DNA from 2 places in the Bradyrhizobium sp. BLXBL-01 genome. Region 2 is predicted to be linked to the other one. Evidence: predicted binding sites of a transcription regulator. Region 2 holds the regulator's gene; the other holds the start of a gene.
What was found. Region 2 encodes HrcA, which represses chaperone genes, less so after heat shock. Its sites were predicted from a motif close to GTTAGCACTCNCNNNNNGNGAGTGCTAAC; they were not measured.
Positions count from the first base shown of each region.

Region 1: ACNJYA_RS09550 (co-chaperone GroES) is a predicted target of HrcA. The motif match lies at 1,033-1,061, and genes of this name have one in related genera.

Region 1 is NZ_CP182471.1:2,072,213-2,079,895, reverse strand. It holds gene ACNJYA_RS09560 (hypothetical protein) at 174-338, shown strand; gene ACNJYA_RS09555 (hypothetical protein) at 556-861, shown strand; gene ACNJYA_RS09550 (co-chaperone GroES) at 1,105-1,419, shown strand; gene groL (chaperonin GroEL) at 1,466-3,106, shown strand; gene ACNJYA_RS09540 (AAA family ATPase) at 3,430-4,641, opposite strand; gene ACNJYA_RS09535 (hypothetical protein) at 4,697-5,524, opposite strand; partial or broken gene ACNJYA_RS09530 (DNA polymerase IV) at 5,674-5,834, opposite strand; gene ACNJYA_RS09525 (hypothetical protein) at 6,026-6,466, opposite strand; gene ACNJYA_RS09520 (hypothetical protein) at 7,303-7,500, opposite strand.
Region 2 is NZ_CP182471.1:218,253-225,935, reverse strand. It holds gene dnaK (molecular chaperone DnaK) at 1-1,876, opposite strand, end outside; gene ACNJYA_RS01060 (hypothetical protein) at 2,272-3,213, shown strand; gene pncA (bifunctional nicotinamidase/pyrazinamidase) at 3,516-4,238, shown strand; gene grpE (nucleotide exchange factor GrpE) at 4,387-5,007, opposite strand; gene hrcA (heat-inducible transcriptional repressor HrcA) at 5,102-6,190, opposite strand; gene rph (ribonuclease PH) at 6,359-7,072, shown strand; gene rdgB (RdgB/HAM1 family non-canonical purine NTP pyrophosphatase) at 7,084-7,683, shown strand, end outside.

The sequences.
Region 1 (7,683 bases), 1.9 Mb from region 2:
TAGCTGACTAAACAAAAAGGAAGGCCGCCTCATCGGGCGGCCTTTTTCATTTACTCCCTGCACCAGGATTTCGCCGGAAAAAGTTTGATGACAACAACCTTGTTCCGTGCTGACGCTCGGGTTTCAGTAAACTGCTGGTAGCACTGATTCCCATGGTTGCTTTGAAGGACGCCATGATGGCCCGTGAAGTCCTAGAAGCTGTCGAAAAGCTGCTGCAGTTCGGCGGCCACACAAACCCAGACGCGCCGATATCCAGAAAAGATTTGCAATTAGTCCTCGCTGCCGTCGCCACGGCTCGCCGCGGGCGGGTCGGTTTCGGGCCCGTCTGGTTCACCTGATTTCGCCGAGCATCCGGCGGACCCTCTCAGTTAGTCTCTGCACGGCTCCTTCGTCCCCGACCCCACATGCCGCGTTCCAGTGCCATTCCTGTCTGCCCTCGTTGCAAGAGCCGATGACCTTGTCCGCAAGTCGTGATGGTAAGGGAGCCCGATGTGGCGCTGCTTCAAGTGCGAATCTGCCGATTAATCCCGCTCTGATCTAGCGCCGCGAGAGGCGATGGATTTGTGGCTCTGCCTCGCAAGAGCTAACACGTTACGCCGATGTCCGGTGTTCCAGTCCGAGGACGAGAAGCGGAACTACGGAAAGAAGCTCGACGGGTGGCGCGTCCAGCGCTTCAAGCCGACGCAGATGCTGTCATCCGTCCATTCTCAGGTCGCGGTCTTGCTGCGGCGCGCGTGGGGCGCCGGTCTTCGCATCGTCACGGCCTCCTCCGCCAAGAAAGACGAATTGAAAAAAATATATCGACGCAGCGGCTATCGCCGACCTGGTGGATGTGGCGACGTGGTCAGAGGACGTCGATGAGTCCAAGCCGGCACCAGATATCTTCGATGTCGTGCTGAAGAAGCTCGATTTCGAGGCTGCGACGCGATGGCGATCGTTAACGAGTAGCCGATCGCGCGGCGGGAGTGCCAATTTCTTCTGCTAGAAGCCCTTGCTCCCGCAAAATTCCCGTCCTATTTTTGCCTCGCCTGTGCTAGCACTCGCGGGCAACGACTGCTAATCATCTAAAAATCCTCAACTCGTGCAATTACTTAGGAGGACTGCATGAAATTCCGTCCGCTTCACGACCGCGTCGTGGTCAAGCGCATCGACGCAGAAGAGAAGACCGCTGGCGGCATCATCATTCCCGACACTGCCAAGGAAAAGCCCTCCCAGGGCGAAGTCGTCGCCGTCGGCCCCGGTGGCCGCGACGAAGCTGGCAAGCTGATCCCGATCGACCTGAAGGTCGGTGACCGCGTGCTGTTCGGCAAGTGGTCCGGCACCGAGGTCAAGATCGACGGCCAGGACCTGCTGATCATGAAGGAGAGCGACGTGATGGGCGTTCTCGAAGTCAGCGAGTCCAAGAAGAAGGCGGCTTAAGAGCCCCTCTCCTCCCTCCAGTCAAACCCTCAAGGAAAAAATCCAGATGGCAGCCAAAGAAGTCAAATTCTCGGTTGAAGCGCGCGACAAGATGCTGCGCGGCGTCGACATTCTCGCCAACGCGGTGAAGGTCACGCTCGGTCCGAAGGGCCGCAACGTCGTGCTCGACAAGTCGTTCGGCGCTCCCCGCATCACCAAGGACGGCGTCACCGTCGCCAAGGAGATCGAGCTCGACGACAAGTTCGAGAACATGGGTGCGCAGATGGTGCGCGAAGTCGCCTCCAAGTCCGCTGACGCGGCCGGCGACGGCACCACCACCGCCACCGTGCTCGCCCAGGCCATCGTGCGCGAAGGCGCCAAGTCGGTCGCTGCCGGCATGAACCCGATGGACCTCAAGCGCGGTATCGACCTCGCTGTCGAAGCCGTCGTGGCGGACCTCCAGAAGAACTCGAAGAAGGTGACCTCGAACGACGAGATCGCCCAGGTCGGCACCATCTCGGCCAACGGCGATGCCGAGATCGGCAAGTTCCTCGCCGACGCCATGAAGAAGGTCGGCAACGAGGGCGTCATCACCGTCGAGGAAGCCAAGTCGCTCGAGACCGAGCTCGACGTCGTCGAGGGCATGCAGTTCGACCGCGGCTACATCTCGCCCTACTTCGTCACCAACGCCGACAAGATGCGCGTTGAGATGGACGACGCCTACATCCTCATCAACGAGAAGAAGCTCTCCTCGCTGAACGAGCTGCTGCCGCTGCTCGAGGCCGTGGTGCAGACCGGCAAGCCGCTGGTCATCGTCGCCGAGGACGTCGAGGGCGAGGCTTTGGCCACGCTTGTTGTGAACCGTCTCCGTGGCGGCCTGAAGGTCGCGGCCGTCAAGGCTCCGGGCTTCGGCGATCGCCGCAAGGCCATGCTGCAGGACATCGCGATCCTGACCGGCGGCCAGGCGATCTCGGAAGACCTCGGCATCAAGCTCGAGAACGTCACGCTCAACATGCTCGGTCGCGCCAAGAAGGTGATGATCGACAAGGAGAACACCACGATCGTCAACGGCGCCGGCAAGAAGGCCGACATCGAGGCTCGCGTGGCCCAGATCAAGGCGCAGATCGAGGAGACCACCTCGGACTACGACCGTGAGAAGCTCCAGGAGCGTCTGGCCAAGCTCGCCGGCGGCGTCGCGGTGATCCGCGTCGGCGGCGCGACCGAGGTCGAGGTGAAGGAGCGCAAGGATCGCGTTGATGACGCGATGCATGCGACCCGCGCGGCTGTCGAGGAAGGCATTCTGCCGGGCGGCGGGGTCGCCCTGCTCCGTGCCTCCGAGGCGCTCAAGGGCCTGCGCACTAAGAACGACGACCAGAAGACCGGCGTCGAGATCGTGCGCAAGGCGCTGTCCTGGCCGGCTCGCCAGATCGCGATCAACGCCGGTGAAGACGGCTCGGTCGTGGTCGGCAAGATCCTCGAGAAGGATCAGTACTCCTACGGCTTCGACTCCCAGACCGGCGAGTACGGCAACCTCGTCACCAAGGGCATCATCGACCCGACGAAGGTCGTGCGCACCGCAGTCCAGAACGCCTCCTCCGTGGCGGCGCTGCTGATCACCACCGAGGCCATGGTCGCCGAGTTGCCGAAGAAGGCCGCTCCCGCGCCCGCCATGCCTCCCGGCGGCGGCATGGGCGGCATGGACTTCTGATCCAGCCGTTCCGGCGAACGACCAAGTGCGAACTCCCGGCGGCGATGCCGGGTTTTTTTTGTGCGCTCTCGCAACTTCCCTTCGTCATCGGGCTCGCGCTACGCGCGCCTCGGAAACGACGATCACCTTATCCGTGGAAATCTACGGACGCGCAGCGTCGTCAAGCAGGAGGAAGAAATGGGTGGGAGCCGATTGATGACGTCTTGGAATGGTCAAGAAGCTCTTGCCCTGGAAACAGGATGCCCTAAGGCTTCTCGCGATCAGCAATGAGCTTACCGAGGTCGATGTCAATGAATTGCTAGCACCGGTCAACTCCACAAGGTCTATTGGATAGGTGGCAGCATGCGAACGCATTCATCAATGACATACTCGGGGATGCTCTCGAACTTATGCGGATTGAGCTGCATCACGTACTCATTCTCGATGTGGTACGACTCGTTGATAAATTTCCGGATCACATCATCGTCGTGTTCGATGTTGAAAATCCGGAACAGCTGGATTTTCTCGTAGCCGACATCCGTGGCCGCGAATTTGGCGCGGATGGCGTTCACGTCGTTCACCTCGGCGACCAGCGCATCATAGTTGAACGCTGGTAGGTGCTCTTTTCGGATACTTTCCTCTGCTGCCTGTTTCTCTTCCGGGGTCATGTTCCGGTTTTCAGTTGCCGTCTGCAGCGTGGGAACGACGCGGCCTTTGAATAGGCTTGCCAACAGATTGTACTCCACGCCGACTTCATCACGCAGTTCATAATCGCGCCGGAGATAAATGGCCTGCAGGATCGGGTCCTGCAGCGTGGCGATGTTAGCCCTGCAGACCCTGGCAAAGGTCTGGATGTCTTCCCTTGCGATCGGCACTTCTTTCACAATGCCGCCGCGCGAAGAAAGAAAAGATGCCGATGGTTTTGCCCCCTGGAACACCTCCTTAGTACTTTTGATAACATCGATGGCGGGCTCGATGTCGTGGGTCAGCAAAAGCGTCGTCCGCCCTCTCAGGCTAGCCTTGCCCTGGAACAGCTCGTGCAGGATGGCGAACTTCTTGCTCTTGTCGAACGACGAAATGGGGTCGTCCAGTACCACCAAATCCGGACTTTCGCTCAGCACTTGGTGCATGAAAAGAACCAGGGCGAAGGCGTTCTTTTCGCCGTAGCTCAGATGCTTGGACGCAGTTTCCAGATGACCGGCCAGATCCTGATGCACCAGCTTCATTTTGTAGGATTGCTCCTCCGGAACGATCTCAACGACGTATTTGTACCCGGCGGACTTCAGGAACGTGTTGATGCTGACTTGGTTGGCCTCTATCGCCTTCTTGATCTTCGCCTTGTGCTTGTTGACCTTTCCGGTCAGGTCGCCAACCTTCGTAAGCAGGTCTTCAAGCTGCGCATTGACAGGATCTATGATGCTCCGGGTCCCGGGGGAATCGAGCTTGTCCATGAGCGCTAGGTCGATCTTCAGCGGGGTGATCTTCTCACGGTTTTGGTCCACGTCTCGCAGAGAGAAAAAGGAGATGGCCCGGAGACCTTCCAGCTGGGTGATCATGCCGTCGATCTCGGCCTTGAGGCTCGTAAGGAAACTTACCTCGGCGGCGGTCAGGTCAACTGGTTTTCGTTACCTTCTGCAGATTCTCGCAGCACTTCTCGCTGAAATATTTGCCGAGCCTTTCGATGACCGCCTTGAGCGCATTGAGGTGGCTGATCGCTGTGGCGTCGAATTCCTTCTCGACTGCGAGGGCTGCGTCTTTCTGCCCCTCACCAACAAGCGGGGTGGCGCAATAGGGACAATTGTCGCCCAGCTTTAGGTACTCGTTGCCTTTGATCTGCCAGCTGATCCACTTGGACGGCTCCTGGCTTTTGATAAAAGTCTCGAAGGGCTTCAGTGCCTCAGGAATATTTTCGGTCTTATTACCGGTGCCGAACGCTTTATGAATCTTGCTGTTCTTCGGAATGTTGCCGGGCTTCGATTTGCCGAACGCATCCCGCAATTCCTTGAAATCGGAAATGGTCTGCTCGATTTCTGTATTGTTGGTGAGCGTCTGCTTCACGCCAGCCAGCAGAACGTCAATGGCATCCATAGCAGCGACATAGTCGGGCGTTTTAATGAAGATGTCGAAGCTGTTCTTGAGGACTTCGTCTTTCTGGAAAACGAACTGCTGGACGTAATCCTCATCGAAGACAAGGGCGGAAGCTAGACCGTCAATACCCTGCACAGACGGCGGCGGTGCATCCGCCTTGCCTCGGCTTTTGAAGGGCATGAGGTCACCGAGGGTACCATCTCCGCGAATTTGGCTGACAACGGCCTTTGCCAAGGTACTTTTGCCAAGGCCGTTTGGCCCGTATTTGATGTTGAGCGTACCTTTCAGCACGTTGATTTCGGCACGATCCACGCTGTTACAGTTAGTGATGACAATAGTTAGCTGGGTCATGCCAACGTGCTCCGGTTCCAGAGAGGAAGGACTATGAACCAAAAGCTCCGACTTGCGCGCAGCAGGTAAACTCAATCCCCAAGAAAACTCAAAGTTATCGGCGGAGTTGGCGGGGTCTGGGACGACTTCGGCAGTTTAGCCGGCGCCGCCGCTGTAACCGAAGACATAGCAGATCGTACCTCGAACTTACGGGCTTCATAGCTCGCAGCGGCTATGACGCCGAGCTCGGCCGAACCGCCTGTTGCGAGCGGTTTTCCGCGCAGGTCCGGAATATCCCGTTGCTCGACAGAGCACGTAGAAAGGCATCCATGTCGATGTGGATGACTTTGCGCTGGCAGGCCCGAAAACGACGCGCCGATCAGGCTGGGTGCGTGCCGCGCTCAGTCCGGGAATTACCCTTGATAGTGCGCAGTCTTGTCGAAGGCGCTGGGAGTCCATCGAACGAGTGTCTTTAGGTGCTCCGCTGCTCGATGACGTCAGCGTCTAATCGGGCATTCTTCCTTATCGGGCCGTCAGCAGACGACAGGCGAGCTCGCGCCCGACCCAGCGCATCGAGAAGGTGTCGGAGACCTCGAACCAGCTGCCGTCGTTGCCGATGCCATGATTGGCGCCCATACAGGAGCACTGGCATTCGTGCCCGTGTGCTTCCTGGCACGCCCGCGCGCAGATCTCCTGTTCGCGGTAAGGCTGGATGATATAGACTTTGCCGTAGCGCTGCAGTGCCCGATCGACGAAGTCGTTGAACCAGGATTTCGGCAGCCCCCAATAGGCCTCTGTACCGCCGATCCACTCAGGCGGCGTTCGTCGCCCGTTCTGTAGCCATTGCCGGTTGTCGGCAGCAAATGGCAACCGCGCCCGAAGCCATTCGCCACGCCCAGTTCGGCGCAGCACAACAGGAATCGGCTTCTGCTTCCAGACATAGTTGAGGTCGAGCCACGCCATAGGAACCTACCTCGAATCATGGGCGATCGCCCGAATTGCCGGCATCATACTCGATCCCACTCTTCGATCGTCCGCGTAAAGAGCGGCGTGGCGGGCTTCTTATCCACGCGAGGACCGGAATTTTCGCAATCTCAGCGTCGACAAAGCAGCACGCGACCGGTAGGAACCAGCTGAAGAAGGTAGTCGAAACCGCAACATTGGCGGTGAGAGCCGTGAACCCGGCCTTTTGGGCTTGCAAGAATAGAGCGCAGTCCTGAAGCGCTCGGAGCTTGTCGTCTAGCCTTGCAGCCGGCAGAGCATGCCCGAGAGGAGCGCGGCGCGGCCAGCGATGTCCGCATCTGAAAATCCGGTGAAGCGGCATGCTGGCGATCAAGGCGCCCATCTGCTTGATGGCCAGGTCCCGGGATGCCTGCGATCCAGCACGCCGACCCTATGCATCAATTCCTGGATGGCGACAGTTGAATGGTTGGGGTGCCGGAGCTCCAATAGGTCAGCGGCGACACGCGGCGCGCGTCCCTGCAGGCCATTGATGTAGACGCAGGTATCAAGCAGAAGCTCCTGTCCGGCCTCAGGTCGATCGCCAAGGAACGGGAGTTCGCGGTCAGAGCGCCTCGCCAAGGTCGTGCCGAGATCGAACCGCGCCCAGCGAAGCGCAGCCGCGAAGTCAAATTCCGCCACCTCAGAAGCCGAGCTTGAGGTCGGGGTCGACCGACCCCATCGTCTTCAGGAACGTCTCGCTGAACTTGTCTGCTTCGCCCGCTGGATCAGCTCCGGGCTCGTGCGCCCTGCGATCCGCGCCCGTTTCTCTCCGAGGAGTCCGCGGTCGCTGTCTCGCGTCAGCCTTCGCCGGATCTGGAGAAGAGCAGCGTTGGCGGCGTTGCGCGTGGCCCCGGCGGTCGTCCGTGACTTGCTCCAGGCCTGCTCCTGAGATCGTACCTCTGGGCCAGATCAAGCAAGCGCAGCCGGGTGAACGGGTCCGCCTTCTCGGCCAGATCGCGCGCCCACTGCGCGAAGCCTTTGTAGAACTCTTCCACGACGCCACCCCGCAACATCATTGAAAGCTGAAGTTCAATGCGGCACGCGCTTCGCGTCAAGTGATCTGACGCAGCCGGAAAACTTTCGCCGATCCGTTTGTGTTCGCAAGGCGCATGGAACTAAGCTGCCTCTGCAGGGGAAATCCGATGACGGCGCTCTACTCGAGCCGGAAGCTGTGCCCG
Region 2 (7,683 bases):
CGTCGTCGACCTCGGTGAATTCCGCGTCGACGACGTCGTCCTTGGCCGCGTCCTTCTTGGCGTCGGCCTCGGCCTGCTGCTTGTACATGGCCTCGCCGAGCTTCATCGAAGCCTGCGCCAGCGTCTGGGTCTTGGCCTTGATCGCCTCGGCATCGTCGCCCTTCAGCGCTTCCTTGAGGTCGCTGACGGCATCCTCGATGGCGCGGCGCTCGCTCTCGGCAACCTTCGAGCCGTGCTCGGCCAAGGCCTTCTCGGTCGAATGCACCAGACCATCCGCCTCGTTCTTGGCGGTGACGGCCTCGCGGCGCCTCTTGTCGGCCTCGGCATTGGCCTCGGCGTCCTTGACCATCTTCTCGATGTCGGCTTCCGACAGGCCGCCGGAGGCCTGGATGCGGATCTGCTGCTCCTTGCCGGTGGCCTTGTCCTTGGCCGAAACGTTGACGATGCCGTTGGCGTCGATGTCGAAGGTCACCTCGATCTGCGGCATGCCGCGCGGGGCCGGCGGAATGCCCATCAGGTCGAACTGGCCGAGCATCTTGTTGTCGGCCGCCATTTCACGCTCGCCCTGGAAGACGCGGATGGTGACGGCATTCTGATTGTCTTCAGCCGTCGAGAACACCTGGCTCTTCTTGGTCGGGATCGTGGTGTTGCGGTCGATGATGCGGGTGAACACGCCGCCCAGCGTCTCGATGCCCAGCGACAGCGGGGTCACGTCGAGCAGCAGCACGTCCTTGACGTCGCCCTGGAGCACGCCGGCCTGGATCGCGGCACCGATCGCCACGACTTCGTCCGGGTTGACGCCCTTGTGCGGCTCCTTGCCGAACAGCTGCTTCACGACTTCCTGGACCTTTGGCATGCGCGACATGCCGCCGACCAGCACGACCTCGCCGATCTCACCGGCGGTGACGCCGGCGTCCTTCAGCGCCTTGCGGCAGGGCTCGACGGTCTTCTGGATGAGGTCGTCGACCAGCGCCTCGAACTTGGCGCGGGTGAGCTTCATCGTCAGATGCTTCGGGCCGGTCTGGTCCGCGGTGATGAAGGGCAGGTTGATCTCGGTCTGCGTCGTCGAGGACAGCTCGATCTTGGCCTTTTCAGCGGCTTCCTTCAGACGCTGCAGGGCGAGCTTGTCGTTGCGCAGGTTGATGCCCTGCTCCTTCTGGAATTCGTCGGCGAGATAGCCGACCAGGCGCATGTCGAAATCTTCGCCGCCGAGGAAGGTGTCGCCGTTGGTCGACTTCACCTCGAACACGCCGTCGCCGATTTCGAGAATGGAGATATCGAACGTGCCGCCGCCGAGGTCGTATACCGCGATGGTGCCGGCCTTGGTCTTGTCGAGACCATAGGCGAGCGCGGCCGCGGTCGGCTCGTTGATGATGCGCAGCACTTCAAGGCCCGCGATCTTGCCGGCGTCCTTGGTCGCCTGGCGCTGGGCGTCGTTGAAGTAGGCGGGAACGGTGATGACGGCCTGCTCGACCTTCTGGCCGAGATGGGTTTCCGCGGTCTCCTTCATCTTCTGCAAGATGAACGCCGAGACCTGCGAGGGCGAGTAGGTCTGGCCGTCGGCCTCGACCCAGGCGTCGCCGTTGGAAGCCTTCACGATCTTGTAGGGAACGAGCTTCTTGTCCTTCTCGACCATCGGGTCGTCGTAGCGGCGGCCGATGAGGCGCTTCACTGCGAAGAAGGTGCGCTCGGGATTGGTGACGGCCTGGCGCTTGGCCGGCTGGCCGACGAGGCGCTCACCGTCATCCGTGACGGCGACGATCGAAGGCGTCGTGCGCATGCCTTCGGAATTCTCGATGACTTTGGCGTTCTTGCCATCCATCACGGCGACGCACGAATTCGTGGTGCCGAGGTCGATCCCAATGACCTTTCCCATGGTCCTGATATCCTTCTTTTTGCGGCAGGTTGGCTGGGCCCAAGAGGCACCCGAACCGAAACCCCCTAAGATCAAACATCCGCGATATTGCGATGATTGAGGCTCATATAGGAGGGGGGGAGGGGCCCGCAAGGACCGAAGCTACGTTTCTGCCGCTAAAACATTGGGTTTTGGAAGGTGATATCCGGGCTCAACCGCCCTTGCGGGTGAGGAAATATTAACAGGTCCGGGCCTCGGCAAGCCCCTGCACCCGCGGGCCCGGGTCGCCCTGTTACCGCAAGCCCAAACCCGGTAAAAGGCGGACCGGCCGGGCAGCCGCGAGCGCTGCTTCGCGCGACAAAGCGGCCCGGTGGCCAACCATCGAACGGCCTCAATGTGAACCAATCAGAGTGCTCATGAAGCTGATCCGCCCCCTCGCCGCGCTCGCCCTCCTCGCCGCTTCCGCGCTTCCGGCCTGCGCCGCCGACGCCGTGTTTCCGCCCGGCTTGCGTCTCGGCATGGTGCCGCTGATCGGCCTCAGCACGGCCAAGACCTTTCCGGGCTTCGAGAGCGAGGACGGCAGCGTCAAGGTGCTGGTCACCGAGCTGCCGCCGGCGGCCTATGGCGAGGTCGTGAGCGCCTTCAATTCCAATCCCGGCGGGACGGGCGGCGTCAAGCAGGACAAGGTCGAGACCCCCGCGGGTCTAGCCTATTTCACCACCGAAAGCGGCAAGGCCGGCGATACGCCGGTGAAGCGCTATTCGATGATCGTGCCCGGCGCCGGCTTCTCCGGCTATGTCGCGGTGCAGATCCCGGAGAATGCGACCAAGATCTACACGGACGAGGCGGTGCGACAGATGTTCGCGAGCGCCACCACGCGCAGGCAGGTGTCGGCCGAAGAGCAGCTCGCACTGCTGCCGTTCAAGATCACCGATCTCGCCGACTTCAAGGACGTCCGGACGCTGGCACCGGGCTCCAGCATCATCCTGGCCGACGGTGACGAGAGCGCCGGCTACGAGTCAAAGCCGTTCATCATCCTCGGCCTGATCGGCGCCACCCCGCAAGCCGCAGACGACCGCGCCCGCTTCGCCCAGGAGGCAGCGCGCCAGATTCCCGGCGTGCGCGAGTCGCGCATCACCATGTCCGAGCCGATCCGCATCAACGGCCAGCAGGGTTTCGAGACCCGGATCGACGGCGTCAGCGGCAAGGACAAGACCCCTGTTACCGTGGTGCAGTGGATCCGTTTCTCCACCGGCGGCACCTCGCTGCGCATCATCGCCAGCGCCCCGCGCGACCAGTGGCAAGCCGCCTTCACCCGCTTCCGCGCCGTGCGCGACGGGATTCAGCCGAAGGGGTGAGGCTCGGGGCTTCAGCACATTCAGTGCCATCCCCGCCTAGTGCGCAATTGCGCACGGGGGCGGGGATCCATACCGCGTGACCTCACGGTTGCAGTCGGATAACAGTACCAACGAAGAGTTTTCGCCACACGTCTCCCTGTGGTTATGGATCCCGGGCTCGCGCTTTGCGCGCCCCGGGATGACGATGATGTTGGGGCGATCAGCCCAACCGCTCATCAAAGCCGGCTGCATTTTCGGGCTTCTGTTCGTACACGAACGGAACTAGGCTTCCTCCCGTTGGATCATCCTGGAGGGAGGCATACATGCTGGTTCGGCGACAAGTCTTGGCAATGCTTGGAACGACGGCGCTGGCGACGCTGGCGCCAACCGCGCTGCTCGCGGCCGCATCGATCAAGCCGGACGATGCATCCGCGCTGCTCGTGATCGACGTGCAGAACTGCTTCCTGCCCGGCGGTAGCCTCGCGGTGAAGGAAGGCGAGCAGGTGGTGCCGGTCATCAACAAGATCTCGAAGGCATTTGCGAACGTGGTGCTGACGCAGGACTGGCACACGCCGGGCCACGTTTCGTTTGCGTCGGTTCATGCCGGCAAGAAGCCGTTCGAAACGGTCGATCTTCCCTACGGCAAGCAGGTGCTGTGGCCGGACCATTGCGTGCAGGGCACCGACGGCGCGGCGCTGTCGAAGGACCTCTCGATCCCGCACGCCGAGCTCATCATCCGCAAGGGTTTTCACAAGGACGTCGACAGCTACTCGGCCTTCCTCGAAGCTGACGGCAAGACCTCGACGGGGCTCGCCGGCTACCTGAAGGGCCGGAAGATCAAGCGCGTCTTCGTCGCTGGCCTCGCGACAGACTTCTGCGTCGCCTGGACCGCGCTCGACGCACGCAAGGCGGGCTTCGAGGTCTATGTGGTGGAAGACGCCTGCCGCGGCATCGACACGCAGGGCTCGCTGGCAAAGGCCTGGGCCGATATGGCCAAGGCCGGCGTGAAGCGGATTCAGTCTGCGGATATCGCGGTGAGCGCGTAAGCAGCGCGCAACACTGGAAGACCCTCATCCTGAGGAGCGCGCTTCTTCGCGCGCGTCTCGAAGGATGAAGGCCGAGCTGCCAGAGCCGGGCCTGCATGGTTCGAGACGCCGCGCAAGGGCGCGGCTCCTCACCATGAGGGCCTGAGACTCAGTTCGCCGCGCCGCTCTGCTCGTTGTTGTTGTTCGCCGCAGACGCAGCCTTTGCGCCGCCCTTGGCGACGCCGACCAGCGCCGGGCGCAGCACGCGATCGCCGATGGTGTAGCCGGCCTGCATGATCTGCACCACGGTGCCCGACGGCACCGACGCATCGGGCACTTCGTACATCGCCTGGTGGAAGTTCGGGTCGAACTTCTGGCCCAAGGGATCGAGCTTCTTCACGCCGTGCTTTTCCAGCGCGTTGAGCAGCGAGCGTTCGGTGAGCTCGACGCCCTCGATCAGCGCGATCAGGCCGGGATCGGCCGCGGCACGCGCTTCGGCCGGAACGGCATCGAGCGCACGCTGAAGATTGTCGGCGATATCGAGCACGTCGCGGGCGAAGCCGGTGATGCCGTAGAGGCGGGCGTCGGCGACCTCCTTGCTGGTGCGCTTGCGCAAGTTCTCCATCTCGGCCAGCGTCCGCAGCATGCGGTCGCGCGCCTCGGCGGCTTCCTTCTGCAACGTCTCGACCGCGCCGGGCTCGGGATCGTCGGGCATGATGTAGGGTTTCGACACCACGGGCTCGCCGGTCGCTGCAGTCGTGTCTTCGGGTTGCCGGTCTTGCTCGGTCATCGGCTCTGGTCTCGAACTCGTTTCAGGGATGTTGGCCCGGATATCGTGCTTAAGCCCACGAAAATCAAGCGCCCGTGATCGGCGGAAAGGCCGGTCAGCCCCCCAACAGGCGGCTGACGATGCGGGCGGCGTAGTCCACGGTCGGGATCACGCGGGCATAATTCAGCCGCGTCGGGCCGATCACACCGAGAACGCCGACGATGTGGCCGGCGGCATCCCGATAGGGCGAGATGATGGTGGAGGAGCCCGACAGGGAAAACAGCTTGTTCTCCGAGCCGATGAAGATCCGCACACCCTCGGCGGTCTCGGCCCGGCCGAGCAGGTCGATCACGCCGCGCTTGGTCTCGAGATCGTCGAACAACAGCCGCACGCGCTCCAGATCCTCCAGCGCATGCAGGTCTTCGAGCAGATTGGCATGGCCGCGGACGATGAGCTGGCGGTCCTCATTCTCGCCGCCGGACCAGCTGGCGATGCCGGCCGAGATCACTTTCTGTGTCAGCTGATCGAGCTCGGCTCGGGCCTCGCCGAGTGCAGTCTCGAGCTCGAGCCGCGCCTCGGCCAGGGTGCGGCCGCGGATCCGCGCATTGAGGAAATTGCCGGCCTCGGTCAGCGCCGAGGAGGGAACTCCGGGCGGCAGCGTCAGCACGCGGTTTTCGACCTGGCCGTCCTCGCCGACCAGGATGACCAGCGCTTTTTCCGGTTCCAGGCGGACGAATTCGATGTGCTTCAGCCGGGCATTGGATTTTGGCGTCAGCACGACGGCGGCGGCCCGGGTCAGGCCGGAGAGGCGCATCAAGGCCTGGTCCAGCGCCGCCTCGACCGATTGCGCCTCGCCGACGGAGGAGAGCTGGCTCTGGATCGACTGCCGCTCGGCCTCATTGAGGTCGCCGACCTGCATCAGGGCGTCGACGAAGAAGCGCAGGCCCAGTTCCGTCGGCAGCCGGCCGGCGGAGGTGTGCGGGGCATAGATCAGGCCGAGCTGTTCCAAATCGGCCATGACGTTGCGGACCGAGGCCGGCGACAGCGGCATGGCGATCAGGCGGGAAATGTTGCGCGAGCCGACCGGCTCACCGGTCGCGAGATAGCTTTCGACAATTTGACGAAAGATGTCGCGGGAACGCTCGTTGAGCTGGGCAAGGCCTGCGCGCGGCGCGATCAGATGGATCGGATCGTGATGGGCCACAGACGGTAACTCCTCTCAGATACTTATAATTTGTCCATCCGGGCCGCTTCTGACAAGCGCGGCGTTTGCAGGCCGACGGCCAGGAGGTGAATAAGCCCTTGCCGCCCACCCCCGCCCCACCTACAAGCACCGCGAACAGCCTTTTCCCGTGAGTTTTGGAGATTTCCCATGCGGCCAAGCCGCCGTGCGCCCGACGAATTGCGCCCCGTGACGCTGGAGCGCGGCGTGGTCAAATATGCGGAAGGCTCGTGCCTGGTGAAATTCGGCGACACCCATGTGCTGGTCACCGCCACGCTGGAGGAGCGCCTGCCGCCGTGGCTGAAGGGCCAGGGCCGCGGCTGGGTCACCGCCGAATACGGCATGCTGCCGCGCGCGACCTCCGAACGCACCCGCCGCGAGGCCTCCGCCGGCAAGCAGAGCGGCCGAACGGTCGAGATCCAGCGGCTGATCGGCCGCTCGCTTCGCACCATCGTCGATCTCGAAGCGCTCGGCGAGCGCCAGATCACGGTCGATTGCGACGTGCTCCAGGCCGACGGCGGCACCCGCACGGCCTCGATCACCGGCGCCTGGGTCGCGCTTGCCGATTGCCTCAACTGGATGAAGGCGCGCAACATGGTGAAGACCAACGTGCTGCGTGACAACGTCGCCGCGATCTCCTGCGGCATCTACAACGGCACGCCGGTGCTCGATCTCGACTATGCCGAGGATTCGGAAGCCGAGACCGACGCGAATTTCGTCATGACCGGCGACGGCCGCATCATCGAGGTGCAGGGCACCGCGGAACGCGAGCCGTTTACGCAGGACGAGTTCCTGAAGCTGATCGCCCTGGCGCAGAAGGGCATCGCGCGCCTGGTGGACTTGCAGAAACTGGCCGTGGCGTAGTCAATAGGCCCATGCACCGCCGAATCACGGACAAGCTCGTCATCGCCACCCACAATCCCGGCAAGCTCGCCGAGATGAGGGAGCTGCTCGCGCCGTACGGGATCGAGGCGGTGTCGGCCGGCGAGCTCGGCTTGGACGAGCCCGAGGAAACCGGCAACGATTTCCGCAGCAACGCCGCGATCAAGGCGATCGCCGCGGCGCAGGCGACCAAGCTTCCCTCCTTCGCCGACGATTCCGGCATCGTCGTCGACGCGCTCGATGGCGCGCCGGGAATCTACAGCGCGCGCTGGGCCGGTCCATCCAAGGATTTCAACGCGGCGATGACGCAGATCGAGCGCCTGCTGCAGGAGCGCGGCGCCACCACGCCGGACAAGCGCAGGGCCCACTTCGTCTCCGCGCTTTGCGTGGCCTGGCCCGACGATCATCGCGAGGAAGTCGAGGCGCGCGTCGACGGCACGCTGATCTGGCCACCGCGCGGCACGGCCGGCTTCGGCTACGACCCGATGTTCCTGCCGGACGGGCACACGCGAACCTTCGGCGAGATGGAAAGCATCGAAAAACACGGCCTGCCGCCGCTTGGCCTAGGCCTGTCGCATCGCGCCCGCGCCTTC